3 regions of the Nonomuraea sp. NPDC050783 genome follow, and region 2 is predicted to be linked to each of the others. Evidence: riboswitches for the same ligand, from Rfam matches in the RefSeq annotation. Region 2 holds a riboswitch; each other region holds the start of a gene.
The links. A riboswitch is a leader RNA that binds a small molecule or an ion and turns the genes downstream of it on or off. The one in region 2 is predicted to bind S-adenosylmethionine.
Positions count from the first base shown of each region.

Region 1: linked by a shared signal. The riboswitch ahead of AB0H75_RS16505 (aminotransferase class V-fold PLP-dependent enzyme) and the one ahead of thrC (threonine synthase) in region 2 are both predicted to bind S-adenosylmethionine.
Region 3: linked by a shared signal. The riboswitch ahead of AB0H75_RS46485 (50S ribosomal protein L11 methyltransferase) and the one ahead of thrC (threonine synthase) in region 2 are both predicted to bind S-adenosylmethionine.

Region 1 covers NZ_JBFAHK010000005.1:409,424-413,667, reverse strand. The annotation lists gene AB0H75_RS16515 (NADH-quinone oxidoreductase subunit D) at 1-573, opposite strand, end outside; gene AB0H75_RS16510 (DoxX family membrane protein) at 719-1,651, shown strand; gene AB0H75_RS16505 (aminotransferase class V-fold PLP-dependent enzyme) at 1,697-2,908, opposite strand; SAM riboswitch class IV at 3,044-3,159, opposite strand; gene AB0H75_RS16500 (TerC family protein) at 3,318-4,082, shown strand; gene AB0H75_RS16495 (cytochrome P450) at 4,082-4,244, shown strand, end outside.
Region 2 covers NZ_JBFAHK010000017.1:199,073-203,316, forward strand. The annotation lists gene AB0H75_RS35870 (cold-shock protein) at 1-164, opposite strand, end outside; gene AB0H75_RS35875 (MoaD/ThiS family protein) at 405-680, opposite strand; gene thrC (threonine synthase) at 704-1,939, opposite strand; SAM riboswitch class I at 1,953-2,094, opposite strand; gene AB0H75_RS35885 (RNA polymerase sigma factor) at 2,174-2,728, opposite strand; gene AB0H75_RS35890 (trehalose-6-phosphate synthase) at 2,760-4,184, shown strand; gene AB0H75_RS35895 (hypothetical protein) at 4,200-4,244, opposite strand, start outside.
Region 3 covers NZ_JBFAHK010000036.1:36,158-40,401, forward strand. The annotation lists gene AB0H75_RS46475 (helix-turn-helix transcriptional regulator) at 1-342, shown strand, start outside; gene AB0H75_RS46480 (DUF664 domain-containing protein) at 348-1,337, opposite strand; SAM riboswitch class I at 1,592-1,693, shown strand; gene AB0H75_RS46485 (50S ribosomal protein L11 methyltransferase) at 1,701-2,438, shown strand; gene AB0H75_RS46490 (RNA polymerase sigma factor) at 2,462-3,682, opposite strand; gene AB0H75_RS46495 (YciI family protein) at 3,679-4,032, opposite strand; gene AB0H75_RS46500 (LLM class F420-dependent oxidoreductase) at 4,127-4,244, opposite strand, start outside.

The sequences.
Region 1 (4,244 bases), on a different contig from region 2:
GGTCGTGGCGACCGCCTCGGCCACGCGGTCCAGCCAGCCCAGCGGCAGGTCCTCCTTCAGGCCGCCGACCCGGTTGAACATGTAGTGCATGCGCCCGCCGGAGATCTCCTCCATGACGGCCTGGATGCGCTCGCGCTCGTTGAAGGAGTAGAAGATCGGCGTCATCGCGCCCAGCTCCAGCGGGTACGAGCCGAGGAACATCAGGTGGTTGAGCACCCGGTTGAGCTCGGCCAGCAGCGTGCGCGCCCACACCGCCCGGACCGGCGGCTCCATGCCGAGCAGGCGCTCGGCGGCCAGCACCACGCCCAGCTCGTTGGCGAAGCCGGACAGCCAGTCGTGCCGGTTGGCCAGCATGATGATCTGGCGGTAGTCGCGGACCTCGAACAGCTTCTCCGCGCCCCGGTGCATGTAGCCGATGATCGGTTCGGCGGTGGCGATGCGCTCGCCGTCCAGCGTGAGCCGGAGCCTGAGGACGCCGTGCGTCGAGGGATGCTGCGGGCCGATGTTGAGGATCATGTCCTCGGTGGCCAGCTCTTTCGCGCCCGCACCGATCCCGACCACGCGTTCCGTCATAGGGCCATGCTGCCACCGTCCCGGGGGTCGATCCAGCGCGGGGCCCGCCGTCGGCGATGGTCAAGGAATGGTACGGAAAGGCATCCCTCGCGGGGACTTGGGGTGGGACGTGGGGAGGAAGCGGAGGACGGGGGGAGAAAACACCATGAAGAGAGTTGTGTTCGATGTGGCGGCCCTGATCGCCCGGGTGGTGACCGGCGTGATCTTCCTGGCGCACGGCCTGCAGAAGTGGCAGGGCGGGCTCGGGGCGACGACGGGGATGTTCCGGGAGATGGGGATCCCGATGCCCGGCCTCGCCGCCGGGTTCGCCACCGTCGTCGAGACCGTCGGCGGCATCTTCCTGATCCTCGGGCTGCTGGTGCGGCCGGTGGGGCTGCTTCTGCTGCTCAACATGCTCGGCGCGATCGCCTTCTTCCACTGGAACAAGGGCGTCATGGTCGGCAACGGCGGGTGGGAGCTGGCGGCCGCGCTGGGCGCGCTGAGCCTGCTGTTCCTGGCGCTCGGCGGCGGGCGGATCGGGCTGGACGGGCTGTTCGGGGCGATCTTCCGGCGGCGGGGGGAACGGCGGGCCGCCGACGAGCTGGCCCGCCGGCACGCCGGGTCCGTGGACGACCGCATCGAGACCCCGCCCACCGGCACGTCCCGGGACACGGCGTACGATACGGCGTACGACGACACGACCCACGGAACGGCCCACGGAACGGCCTACGACACGCCCGGAACCGGGGCCGGGATCGCGGGGACCTCGGCCGGGGCCGGGATGGGCAGCCGCGGGCGGCACGCCGGAGGGCCGCTGACGCCGGCCGAGCCCCAGGAGCCCGCCGAGCCGCCGGAGATCCCCCGGCAGCCTGCCGCCCCCGCTCCGGGCACGCCCGCTTCGGGAACGCCCGCTTCGGGCACGCCCGCTTCGGGAACGCCCGCTTCGGGCACGCGGGCGCCCGGCACGAGGACGCCCGGCGCGGGCACGCCCGGCCCGGGGACATCAGGCGCGGGCGGTCTCAGCGACGAGGACCGGCGCGACATCGACGCCCTGGTCGCCGACGACCAGCCCGAGCACCGCAGGCCGCCGAACCGCTGAACGCCCGACGCCCGCCCCTCGTGCCCGGGGCCGCGCCCGGGGCGCTCAGCGGGAGGCGATGTCCCGCAGCGCCTCGACCAGCCGGTCCACGTGCTCCTGCGTGGTGCCGATGCCGATGGAGGCCCGCACGGCCGACGCCGTGCCGTCCTCGCAGCCGCCGTCGGCCGTGCCCAGCAGGTGCCGGACGAACGGGTGCGCGCAGAACTTCCCGTCGCGCACCCCGATGCCGTACTCGCCGGACAGCACCTCGGCCACCTCGCGCGCCGGCCGCCCGGCGACGGTGAACGACACGATGCCCACCCGCGGGTGGTCCTCCCCCCACAGCGACAGCTCGCGTACCCCCTCGATCGAGGCCAGCCCGGCGCGCAGCCGCGCGAGCAGCCGCTCCTCCTCGCGCACCAGCGCCGTCCACCCGGTGGCGGTGAGCGCGTCGCAGGCGGCGGCCAGGGCGATCGCGCCCAGCACGTTGGGGGTGCCGGCCTCGTGGCGCGGCTCGGGGTCGTCGTGCCACTCGGCGTCATCCCCGACCGCGCGCACCGCGCCCCCGCCCTTCAGGTACGGCTCCCCGCCGGCCAGCCAGTCGCCGCGCCCCACCAGCGCTCCGGCGCCGAACGGCGCGTACAGCTTGTGCCCGGAGAAGGCCACGTAGTCCAGGTCGAGTGCGGTCAGGTTGAGCTGCCGGTGCGGGACGAACTGCGCGGCGTCCACCAGGATGCGCGCCCCGTGCCGGTGCGCGATGTGGGCGAGGGCGGCGATCGGCCACAGCTCGCCGGTGACGTTGGAGGCGGCGGTGACGACGAGCAGCTTCGGCCCGTCGATGGCGGCCAGGGCCCGGTCGGCGGCGCGGACGGCCTCGCCGGGGAAGGCGGGCGGGGCCAGGCGGACGGCGTCCGGCCAGGGCAGCAGCGAGGCGTGGTGCTCGGTGTCGAAGACCACGACGGTGGTGCCGGCGGGCAGGCAGCGGGCCAGCAGGTTGGTGGCGTCGGTGGTGTTGCGGGTGAAGATCACCGCGTCGCCGGGGCGGGCGCCGACGAACGCCCGGACGGTGTGGCGGGCCTGCTCGTACCGGGCGGTGGTGAGCTGGGAGGCGTAGCCCGCGCCCCGGTGGACGCTGGAGTAGGCCGGGAGCGCGGCGGCGACGGCGGCGCTGACCGGCTCCAGACAGGGCGCGCTGGCGGCGTAGTCGAGGTTGGCGTAGCGGACCAGCCTGCCGCCCTTGACCGGCACCTCCAGGTCGGCGCCGACCACGGCGGGCACGGCCCGCCCGCTCCCGGGAGCGGGGAAGGGGGAGGGGGCGGGGGTCTGGGCGGGGACGGCGTCGCCGGTGAAGATCGTCAGCGTGGACACGGCACAACTCCTCAAGGGTCATCGGACCCCTGGAGGCGACCACGGAGCCCGCGCTTGCCCGCCACACCTCGTGACGGACCAGGTCTTCACCCGGGGCACCCCGCCGCGGACGCGAGGGTTGCCGGCCAGCTAGCCGGGGCTTGTCGCTGGCGCTCATGACCTACGTCCCGCACTATAACCGACGCCCCACGGCGATACGCAAGTCCGCGAACTTATCCGGAGCCCGGCTCGTTGTGTCCGAAAAGTCAGTGCCCGGACGTTCAGTGCCTGGAAGTTCAGTGCCCTGGAAGGCCGGCCAACGCGTCATGGAGGTGTTCGGATGCTGGATTGGGTGACCGATCCGCAGATCTGGATCGGTTTCTTCACCCTGGTCGCCCTGGAGATCGTGCTGGGGATCGACAACATCATCTTCATCTCCATCCTGGCCGGGAAGCTGCCTCCCGAGCAGCGCGACCGGGCCCGCGTGCTCGGCCTGGCCGCGGCCCTGGTCAGCCGGCTGCTCCTGCTGCTCGCCCTGTCGTGGGTGGTGCGGCTCACCGAGCCGCTGTTCACGGTCCTCGGCCAGGAGATCTCGGGACGGGACCTGATCCTGCTGCTCGGCGGCCTGTTCCTGCTCGGCAAGAGCGTCACGGAGATCCACCACAGCATGGAGCCCGCGCACGGCAAGGACGGCAAGCAGGCCGCCGCGGCCTCCTTCGCCTCGGTGATCGTGCAGATCATGGTGCTGGACGTGGTGTTCTCGCTGGACTCGGTGATCACTGCGGTGGGCATGGTGGACCAGCTCGGCGTGATGATCGCGGCGGTCGTGGTGGCGGTGGCGGTGATGTTGTTCGCCTCCGGGCCGATCAGCCGCTTCGTGGACGGCCATCCGACCATCAAGATGCTGGCGCTGTCGTTCCTGGTGCTGATCGGCGTGGTGCTGGTGGCCGAGGGCCTCGACCAGCACATCCCGAAGGGTTACATCTACTTCGCGATGGCGTTCTCGGTGATCGTGGAGCTGCTCAACATCCGGGTGCGCAGCCGGCACGGCAAGCAGGTCGAAGGGGCTCCTGAGCAGGAGGGGGAGGCTCCTAAGATGAAATAGTGCGCTTTGATCCTTGGAATCCGGATTTCGTAGCTCACCCGTACGGGGTCTACGACGAGCTGCGGCGCGAGGCGCCCGTTCGCTACTTCGAGCCCACCGACCAGTGGCTCGTCCCCCGCCACGCGGACGTCAACGCCCTGCTCAGGGACCGCCGCCTGGGGC
Region 2 (4,244 bases):
TGGCCCTGCGTGATCTCGAACTCGACCCGCTGGCCTTGTTCGAGAGAGCGGTACCCGTCCATCAGGATCGCTGAGTAATGGACGAATACATCCTTACCACCGTCTACCGCGATGAAGCCGTAGCCCTTGTCCGCGTTGAACCACTTGACGGTGCCCTGCGCCACTTCCGACTCCTCTTACTGGGGCTACAGATCTCGCCCATTCCACCGCGAGACCCGTAATCGCCTGACTTATAGCTAAATCAGTCAGACGATCGCCTCGACCATACCTGTGGCACGGGGTTTGGCAACAGTGTCAATCCACAAACAGCGCATTTGTTCGCAGGGAAGGTACTTCAAGGTTGAATAGCTCTGGAAAAGCAGAAGGCGCCCACTAGGGGCGCCTCCCGTCATGCCGTGGAGCACTCAGCCGCCGGCGACCGCCGGGATGATGGAGATCTGCGCGCCCTGTGGGGTGGGAGTGTCGAGACCTTCGACGAAACGGACGTCCTCTTCCCCAACGTAAACGTTGACGAAACGCCGAATCTTGCCCGATTCATCCAGAATTCTCGCGCCGATGCCCGGGTAGTCCGCGTCGAGCTTGGCGAGCACGTCACGAAGAGTCGCGCCGTCGCCACTCACTTCCGCGTTTCCGCCGGTGTACGTGCGCAGAATGGTGGGAATCCGCACAGTAACGCTCATGGTTATCTCGCCTTTCCTGGTTGTCAGACAGCCGCGCGGAACGCGTCGAGGGAGGGCTTGATCACGGCGGTGGGCCGCGACGACTCGCCGGCGACGGCGTCGAGCGTCTTCAGCCCGTCCCCGGTGTTCAGCACCACGGTCTCGGCCTCGGGGTCGAGCCGCCCCGCCTCGACGAGCTTCTTGAGCACGCCCACGGTCACCCCGCCCGCGGTCTCGGCGAAGATGCCCTCGGTCGAGGCCAGGAGCTTGATGGCGGCCACGATCTCGGGGTCGGTGACGTCCTCGACGGCCCCGCCGGTGCGCCGGGCGATGTCCAGCACGTACGGCCCGTCCGCCGGGTTGCCGATGGCCAGCGACTTGGCGATGGTGTCGGGCTTGACCGGCTGGACCACGTCGTGCCCGGCCTTGTAGGCCGCCGACACCGGCGAGCACCCGGCCGCCTGCGCCCCGAAGATCTTGTAGGGGGTCTCCTCGACCAGGCCGAGCGCGATCAGCTCCTTGAAGCCCTTGTCGATCTTCGTGAGCTGCGAGCCCGAGGCGATCGGGATGACGATCTGCTCCGGCAGCCGCCAGCCGAGCTGCTCGGCGATCTCGTACGCGAGCGTCTTGGAGCCCTCGGCGTAGTAGGGCCGCAGGTTGACGTTGACGAACCCCCACTTGTCGCCCAGGGGGTCGCCGATCAGCTCCGAGCAGAACCGGTTGACCTCGTCGTAGGTGCCGTCGATGCCGATCAGCTTGCCGCCGAACACCCGGGCCATCGCGATCTTGGCCTCTTCGAGGTCGGCCGGGATGAACACGCAGGCGTCGAGCCCGGCGCGGGCCGCCGCGGCGGTGACCGCGCCCGCGAGGTTGCCGGTGGAGGAGCACGACAGCGTGTGGAAGCCGAAGGTGCGCGCCGCCTCGACGGCGATGGCGACCACCCGGTCCTTGAAGGAGTGGGTGGGGTTGCCGGAGTCGTCCTTGACGTGCAGGGACCTGAGGCCGAGCGCCCGCCCGAGGTTGCCGGCCCTGACCAGCTTCGTCCAGCCCGGGTTCATGTTGGGCTTGGTGGCCACGTCGGCCGGGACGGGCAGCAGCGCCCGGTAGCGCCAGATGTTGGCCGGGCCCGCGGCGATGTCCTCGCGGGTCACCCGGCCGTATTCGTAGGCCGCCTCCAGCGGCCCGAAACACTCCAGGCACGCGAAGCTGGGCCCGAGCGGGTAGCGGGCGCCGCACTCGCGGCAGGACAGAGCGACGGCAGGACCAAAGTCGTGCGACATGAAGCGAGGCCTTCCCTCATCTTCGCCCGCGGCCACCTTGACCGCGAACCGGAATTGGCACCTTGTCCCGGTCGGCCTCGCCAGGTCGCGAGTCGAAAGCCGGGAGGGTTGCCGGGGCTTCGCAGGGCCGGTCCCTCCACCCCTCTGGATGAGCAATATGAAGTTGTTGAACTGGACTCTACCCAATCAACTGTCCGAAATTACCACCCGTCTCAACATGTGGGACAACCCGTCTCAGCGATAGTCGTCACCCAGCACCGCCTGGACGTACTTGCGGGCCTGGTGGATGCGCGACTTCGCGGTGCCCAGGGGGATGCCGAGCTGCTCGGCCACCTCGTTGTAGTCGAGCTGCACGATGTCGCGCAGCACCAGCGCCTGCGCCAGGTCGGGCTTGTCGGCCTCCAGCGCCTCCATCGCGTCGAGCAGGTCGAGCCGGGAGCCGGCGATCACGCTGACCCGCCGCACGTCGGGCTTCTGCATCGGCAGCTCCTCGGAGGTCTGCTCGGCGGCCCTGCGCTTCAGCGACCGGTAGGTGGTGCGCGCGCAGTTGGCCGTCACGATGTGCAGCCAGGTGCTGAACCTGGCGCGGCCCTCGAAGCGGCCGATGTTGCGGGCCACGGCCAGCAGGGTGTCCTGTGAGGCCTCCTCCGCGTCCTGGTGATAGGGCAGGATCCGGGAGCAGTGGCGCATCACGTCGGGCTCGATCCTGGCCAGCAGCTCGCCGAGCGCGCGATGATCTCCGGCTGCGGCGGATCGGGCGAGTTCCTCGGTTAGCTCATCAAGCGCCATAGCTGGGATCCTATGATCGAAGGGAGCTTCGATGAACAGCGTCCTGGTGGCCTCCAACAGAGGGCCGGTCTCCTTCACCGTCTCCGACGACGGCGTTCTCATCATGAGGCGCGGCGGGGGCGGCCTGGTGAGCGGGCTGTCCGGCGTGGCCAAGAAGGACGGCGTGCTGTGGGTCTGCGCCGCGCTGTCCGACGACGACCGCAGCGCCGTGCGCGCCTCCCCCGGCGGCCGGCTCGACCAGGGCGGCTACGACACGGGCCCGCTGCGCATGCTCGACATCCCCGCGGCCACCTTCCACCGCGCCTACAACGCCGTGGCCAACTCCACCCTGTGGTTCGTCAACCACCTGCTCTACGACATCCCCAACGCGCCCAACTTCGGCGGCCGCTTCGGCCGCGAATGGGACTCCTACCGCGACTACAACGGCGCCTTCGCGCTCGCCCTGGCCGAGGAGGCCGGGCACGGCGCGCGGGTGATGGTCCAGGACTACCACCTGACGCTGACTCCCGCCATGCTCCGGGCCGAGCGGCCCGACCTGCGCATCGCCCACTTCAGCCACACCCCCTGGGCGCCCCCCGAATACTTCTCCCTGCTGCCCGACGAGGTGGCCGGCGAGGTCCTGGAGGGCATCCTGGGCGCCGACCACGCCGGGTTCCTGGCCGGGAGGTGGGCGGCGGCGTTCATGGACTGCTGCGAGGCGCTGCTCGGCGCCGAGGTGGACCGCGCCGCCCGCAGCGTCACCTACGAGGGCCGCACCACCCGGATCGGCGTCCACAGCCTGGGGGTGGACGGCGCGGCGCTGTGGGAGCGGGCCCGCGAGCCCGACGTCGAGTCGCACATGGCGGCGATCAGGGAGCAGGTCGGCGACCGCAGCCTCATCGTCCGCATCGACCGCACCGAGCTGTCGAAGAACATCGTGCGCGGCCTGGCGGCCTACGGCGAGTTCCTGGCGGCCCATCCCGAGTGGCACGGCCGCGTGGTGCACCTGGCCTTCGCCTACCCCAGCCGGCACGACCTGCCCGAATACCGCGAGTACACCGCCTCGGTGCAGCGCTGCGCCCAGGAGATCGAGGACGAGTTCGCCACCGAGGACTGGGACCCGCTCATACTCAACGTCAACGACGACTACCCGCGCTCGCTGGCCGCCTACCGCATGGCCGACGTGCTGCTGGTCAACCCGATCCGCGACGGCATGAACCTGGTGGCCAAGGAGGGCCCGGTGCTGTCGCCGCGCTGCGCGCTGGTGCTCTCCAGGGAGGCGGGCGCCGCGGCCGAGCTGGGCCCGCACGCGCTCGTGGTCAACCCCTACGACATCAGCGGCACGGCCACCGCCCTGCACCGGGCGCTGGTCATGCCGGAGGACGAGCGGCGGACGCGGCGCGACAAGCTGCGCGCCGCGGCCACCGCCCTGCCACCCCAGAAGTGGCTCGCCGCCCAGCTCGACGCGCTAGCGTGACCAGTCGGCGTGGCGCTAGCGTGACCAGTCGGCGTGCTTGAGCGTGTCGGCCAGGCCGGG
Region 3 (4,244 bases), on a different contig from region 2:
GAGGAGGTGGCCGCCGCCACCGTGGCCCACCTGCGCGCCGTGGCGGGGGCCGACCCCGACGCGCCCGACGTGACCGCGGTGATCGGCGAGCTGGTGGTGAAGAGCGCGGAGTTCGCCAGGCTATGGGAACGCTACGACGTCCGGTCACGCACCAACGGGCGCAAGCGTTTCAACCACCCGTCCGTGGGCCGGATGACGCTGAGCTACGAGGTGCTGGAGGTGGCCCGCAGCGACGGGCACCGGCTCGTGGTCTACCAGGCCGAGCCCGGCACCCCCGACCACGACGCGATGCTGCTGCTCCGGCACGCCGGCACCCCGCGAACCGCCGGCGAACCCGCCTGACCGGCTCACAGGCCGATCGCCCCGTCGATCCGCTCGCGGAGCAGGTCGGCGTGCCCGTTGTGCCGGGCGTACTCCTCGATCAAGTGCAGGAGCACCCAGCGCAGCGACACGGTGCCGCGCCACGCGTCGTGCCCCTCGACGTCGAGGCCGGCCGCCCGCGCCACGAACCGCTCGGCGAAGGCCACCTCGGCCTCCCACGCCCGCCAGGCCGCCTCGATCACCTCGGGGTCGTCCACCGCCCCGTCGAAGTCCCCGTCGGGGTCGGCGTCGGAGGAGAAGACCGGCGGGGCGCTCTGGCCGGCCAGCACGCGCCGGAACCAGCGGCGCTCCACGTCGGCCAGGTGCCGCACCAGCCCCAGCAGCGACAGCGTCGAGGGCTCGACCGAGCGGCGCGCCAGCTCCGCCGGCACCCCCGCGCACTTCAGCCGCAGGGTCTCGCGCTGGGCCCGCAGCATGTCCAGCAGGAGGCGCCGCTCGTCGCCGGTCGCGGGCCCGCCGAACCGGCGATCGTGGCCGCCCGCGGGGAACAGGTCCCCCCTCCTTGCGCCGCCCGCGCCGGATCCGGACGGCCGCCGCGCCGGGGCGCCGTGCAGCGGCAGGTGCTTGGTCAGCGCGGTGACCCGGTTGCGCGGGCCGAGCAGCCCGACCGCGACGTACTCGACCTCCTCGCCGGGGGTGGCGGCGAGCGCGGTGAGGTAGTCGTCGTAGTCGCGGGCCCGCCGCGCCACCTCGTTGAAGCCCACGGCGACCAGGTCCTCCCGGGCGCGGGCCGTCCGGTGCAGCTCGCGCAGCTCCCCTGGCGTGCCGCTCAGCACGGGCACCGGATGCGGGTCCAGCCCGGCGTGCAGGCCGCCCGAGGCGTCCTTGGCGTCCTCCGGCGGCGGGCCGGGCAGCCGTACGCCCAGGCTCAGGCCCAGCACGGCGGCGGCGTTCACCGCCCACGCGTGCGGCAGGTCGGCACGGATGACGACGACCAGTTTCGTGGGCAGGGCCATGCGGGACTCGCCTTCATGATGAGCGGGACGGAAACGCCCAGAAACCTAGCCAGGTGACCGGCAGCCGGGGCTTCCCGGCGAACGTTCGGCCGGAAAGGAGGCCGCTGCGCCGATCGCGCCTGAACTTCGTTCGGCCCGCGCCGGGCCGCGCCGGCCGAATGGCCGCCCCGGCCTGCCGGAGCGCGGCGGGGCGTGCCGGGGCGTGGCGCGGCGTTTGACGGCGTGCGGCGTGACCTGGCAGGATCTGCGCCCGTCGATCATCCAGAGGACCCGAGGGACCTGGCCCCGCGACGGTCCGGCAACCTCCCCGGCGGAGATCCCCCGGGAAAGGTGCCAATGCCAGGAGACGATGAGGGAGTCTCCATGAGCACGTGCCTTGACGTTCCCGACCACGGCGCCCCGTGCCCCGGACCCGCGGGACGGGCACCCGGAAAGGACGGCGGGTCCATCGGCTACTGGGCCGCCGTGGGCCGGAAGCTGGAAGCCGGCCCGGGCGTGCACCGGCCGTCGGCCTTCTCCGCCCTCCTCGCCTCGACCATGCGCGACAGCCGCGACCATGTCGTCGTGGACGCGGGCTGCGGAGCGGGCCTGGTCACCCTGGCCGCCCTGGCCGCCGGGGCCCGGCACGTGATCGCCCAGGACCACGACGCGGCCGCGCTCGCCGACACCGCCCGCAACGTCGTCGCCCTCCTCGGGCCCGGGGCACGGGAGCGGCTGACGCTGTGGGAGGCCGACTGGCGCCTGCTCGCCCCGATGAGCGCCCACCTCCTGGCGGTCAACCCGCCGCAACGCCCGGCCGCGCTGCTGCCCCAGGTGCCGGCCGACCAGCGCCATCTCCACGACGGCGGCGGCGAGGACGGCCTGGACGCCCTCCGGCTGATCCTCGCCCATTCCAGCGCCCATCGGGTCCGCACCACCGCCGCCGCCGTCCTGGACCCGTCCCTGGCGAGGCACCCGAGCTGGACGGGGCCGCGGCTGCTCGCCGACGCCGAGCTGCCCTTCGACCCGGCCTGGCGCAGCCTCGTGCCCGGCCTGCGCGGGCGCGTCAACGTCTGGCAGTTCACCCGGGTGCCCGCGCCCGGGCCCCGCACCGCGCGATGAAGGCGCCGCCGCCGTCCGCCGGGTCACCCCGCGGTGTTCAGGCAGGTGGCCCGCCGCCGCCCCAGATGGGCGCGTTCGGCATCGGTACGGACCAGCCCCAGGGCGGCGTCGAACGCGGCCACCGCCTCCTCGCGCCGGTCCAGCCTCCACAACAGCTCGGCCCGCACCGCGGGAACCAGGTGGTTGGCCGGCATGACCCGCTCCAGGCCCTCGATGAGGCTCAGCGCCGCCTCCGGCGACCCCGCCTCGGCCACCGCGACCGCCCGGTTGAGCCGCACGACCGGTGAGCCGGTACGGCGTTCCAGCTCGGCGTACAGCCGGGCGACGCGCGGCCAGTCGGTGGCGCCCGTCGTGCTGTGCTCGGCGGCGATCAGCGCCTGGAGGTGGTACTCGCCGGACGCCGCCGTGCCCAGCCTGCTCAGCAGGTCCAGGCCACGGCCGATCTCGTCGAGCCGCCACCGGGAGCGGTCCTGGTCGGGCAGCATGACCAGGCGGCCCTCGCCGTCCGAGCGGGCCCCGCGCCTGGCGTGCTGCAGGATCATCAGCGCCAGCAGGGCGAGGACGTCCTCCTGCCCCGGCAGCAGCTCGCCGAGCAGGTAGCCGAGCCGGATCGCCTCCTCGGCCAGCCGGGGCCGCTGGTGGCCGGGGCCCGCGCCGGGCCGGTAGCCCTCGGCGAACAGCAGGTAGACGGCCTTCAGCATGACGTCGAGCCGCCCGGGCAGGTCGCCGGGGTCCGGCCGACGCAGCGGGATGCCGGACTGCGCGATCTTGGCCTTGGCCCGGGTCAGCCTGGCGTACATCGTCGGCTCGGGCACCAGGAACAGGCGGGCGATCTCCGCCGTGCTCAGCCCCGCCCCGAACCGCAACATCAACGCCGCCCGCGCGTCGGCCGACAGCGCCGGGTGACAGCAGGCGAACAGCAGCCGCAGCCGCTCGTCGGCGATGGTGTCCGGGGCGGCGCCCTCCACCGCGGGCGCCGGTCCGGTCACCAGCAGCGGCAGCCGCCGCCGGTCGCCCTCCTCGCGGCGCAGCCGGTCCAGCGCCCGCCGGTAGGCGGTCCTGGCCAGCCACGCCTGCGGGCGGCCGGGCACGCCCCGCTCGGGCCAGGTCCGCGCGGCTTCGACGAAGGCGTCCTGCAGGCCGTCCTCGGCCACGTCGAAGCGGCGCAGCCGGGCCAGCAACATCGCGAGCAGGCCCGACCAGTGCTCCCGGTAGGCCTGCTCGACCGCGTCGTGAGCGTTCAGCCCGCACTCTCCCGCACCGGCACGACCGGCCGGATCTCGACCACGCCCTCGGGCATCCGGGCCGCCAGCTCCATCGCCTCGTCCAGGTCGGCCGCCTCGATCAGGTAGAAGCCGCCCAGCACCTCGGCGGTCTCGGCGAACGGGCCGTCGGTGACGCTCACGTCCTCGCCCCGGCGCCTCAGCGTGGTCGCCGCGCTCACCGGCGCCAGCTCCCTGCCGCCGCGCATGGCCCCACGCTCGTCCAGCATGCGGACGAAGCGTTCGTGCCGCGCGGCCAGCTCGCGCAGCTCGTCCTCGGTCTGCGCGGCCCAGACCTTCTCGTCGCCGTAGATCAGCAGTGCGTACTCCATGCCGGAATCCTTTCTCCCGTCGCCCGCCGGTGCGGCGGCGTCGGGGTAAAGACTCCCGTGGACGCCGGAATTCGACATCACGCCCCCGGCGATGTCACCGCATGAACGCGTGACCACCCCCCGCCGCCGGATACAGGAACTCCGAGGCGAAGCGGCGGACGACATTGGGGTCCAGCGCCTCGTGGAAGCTGACGATGAGCTCCTGGACACCG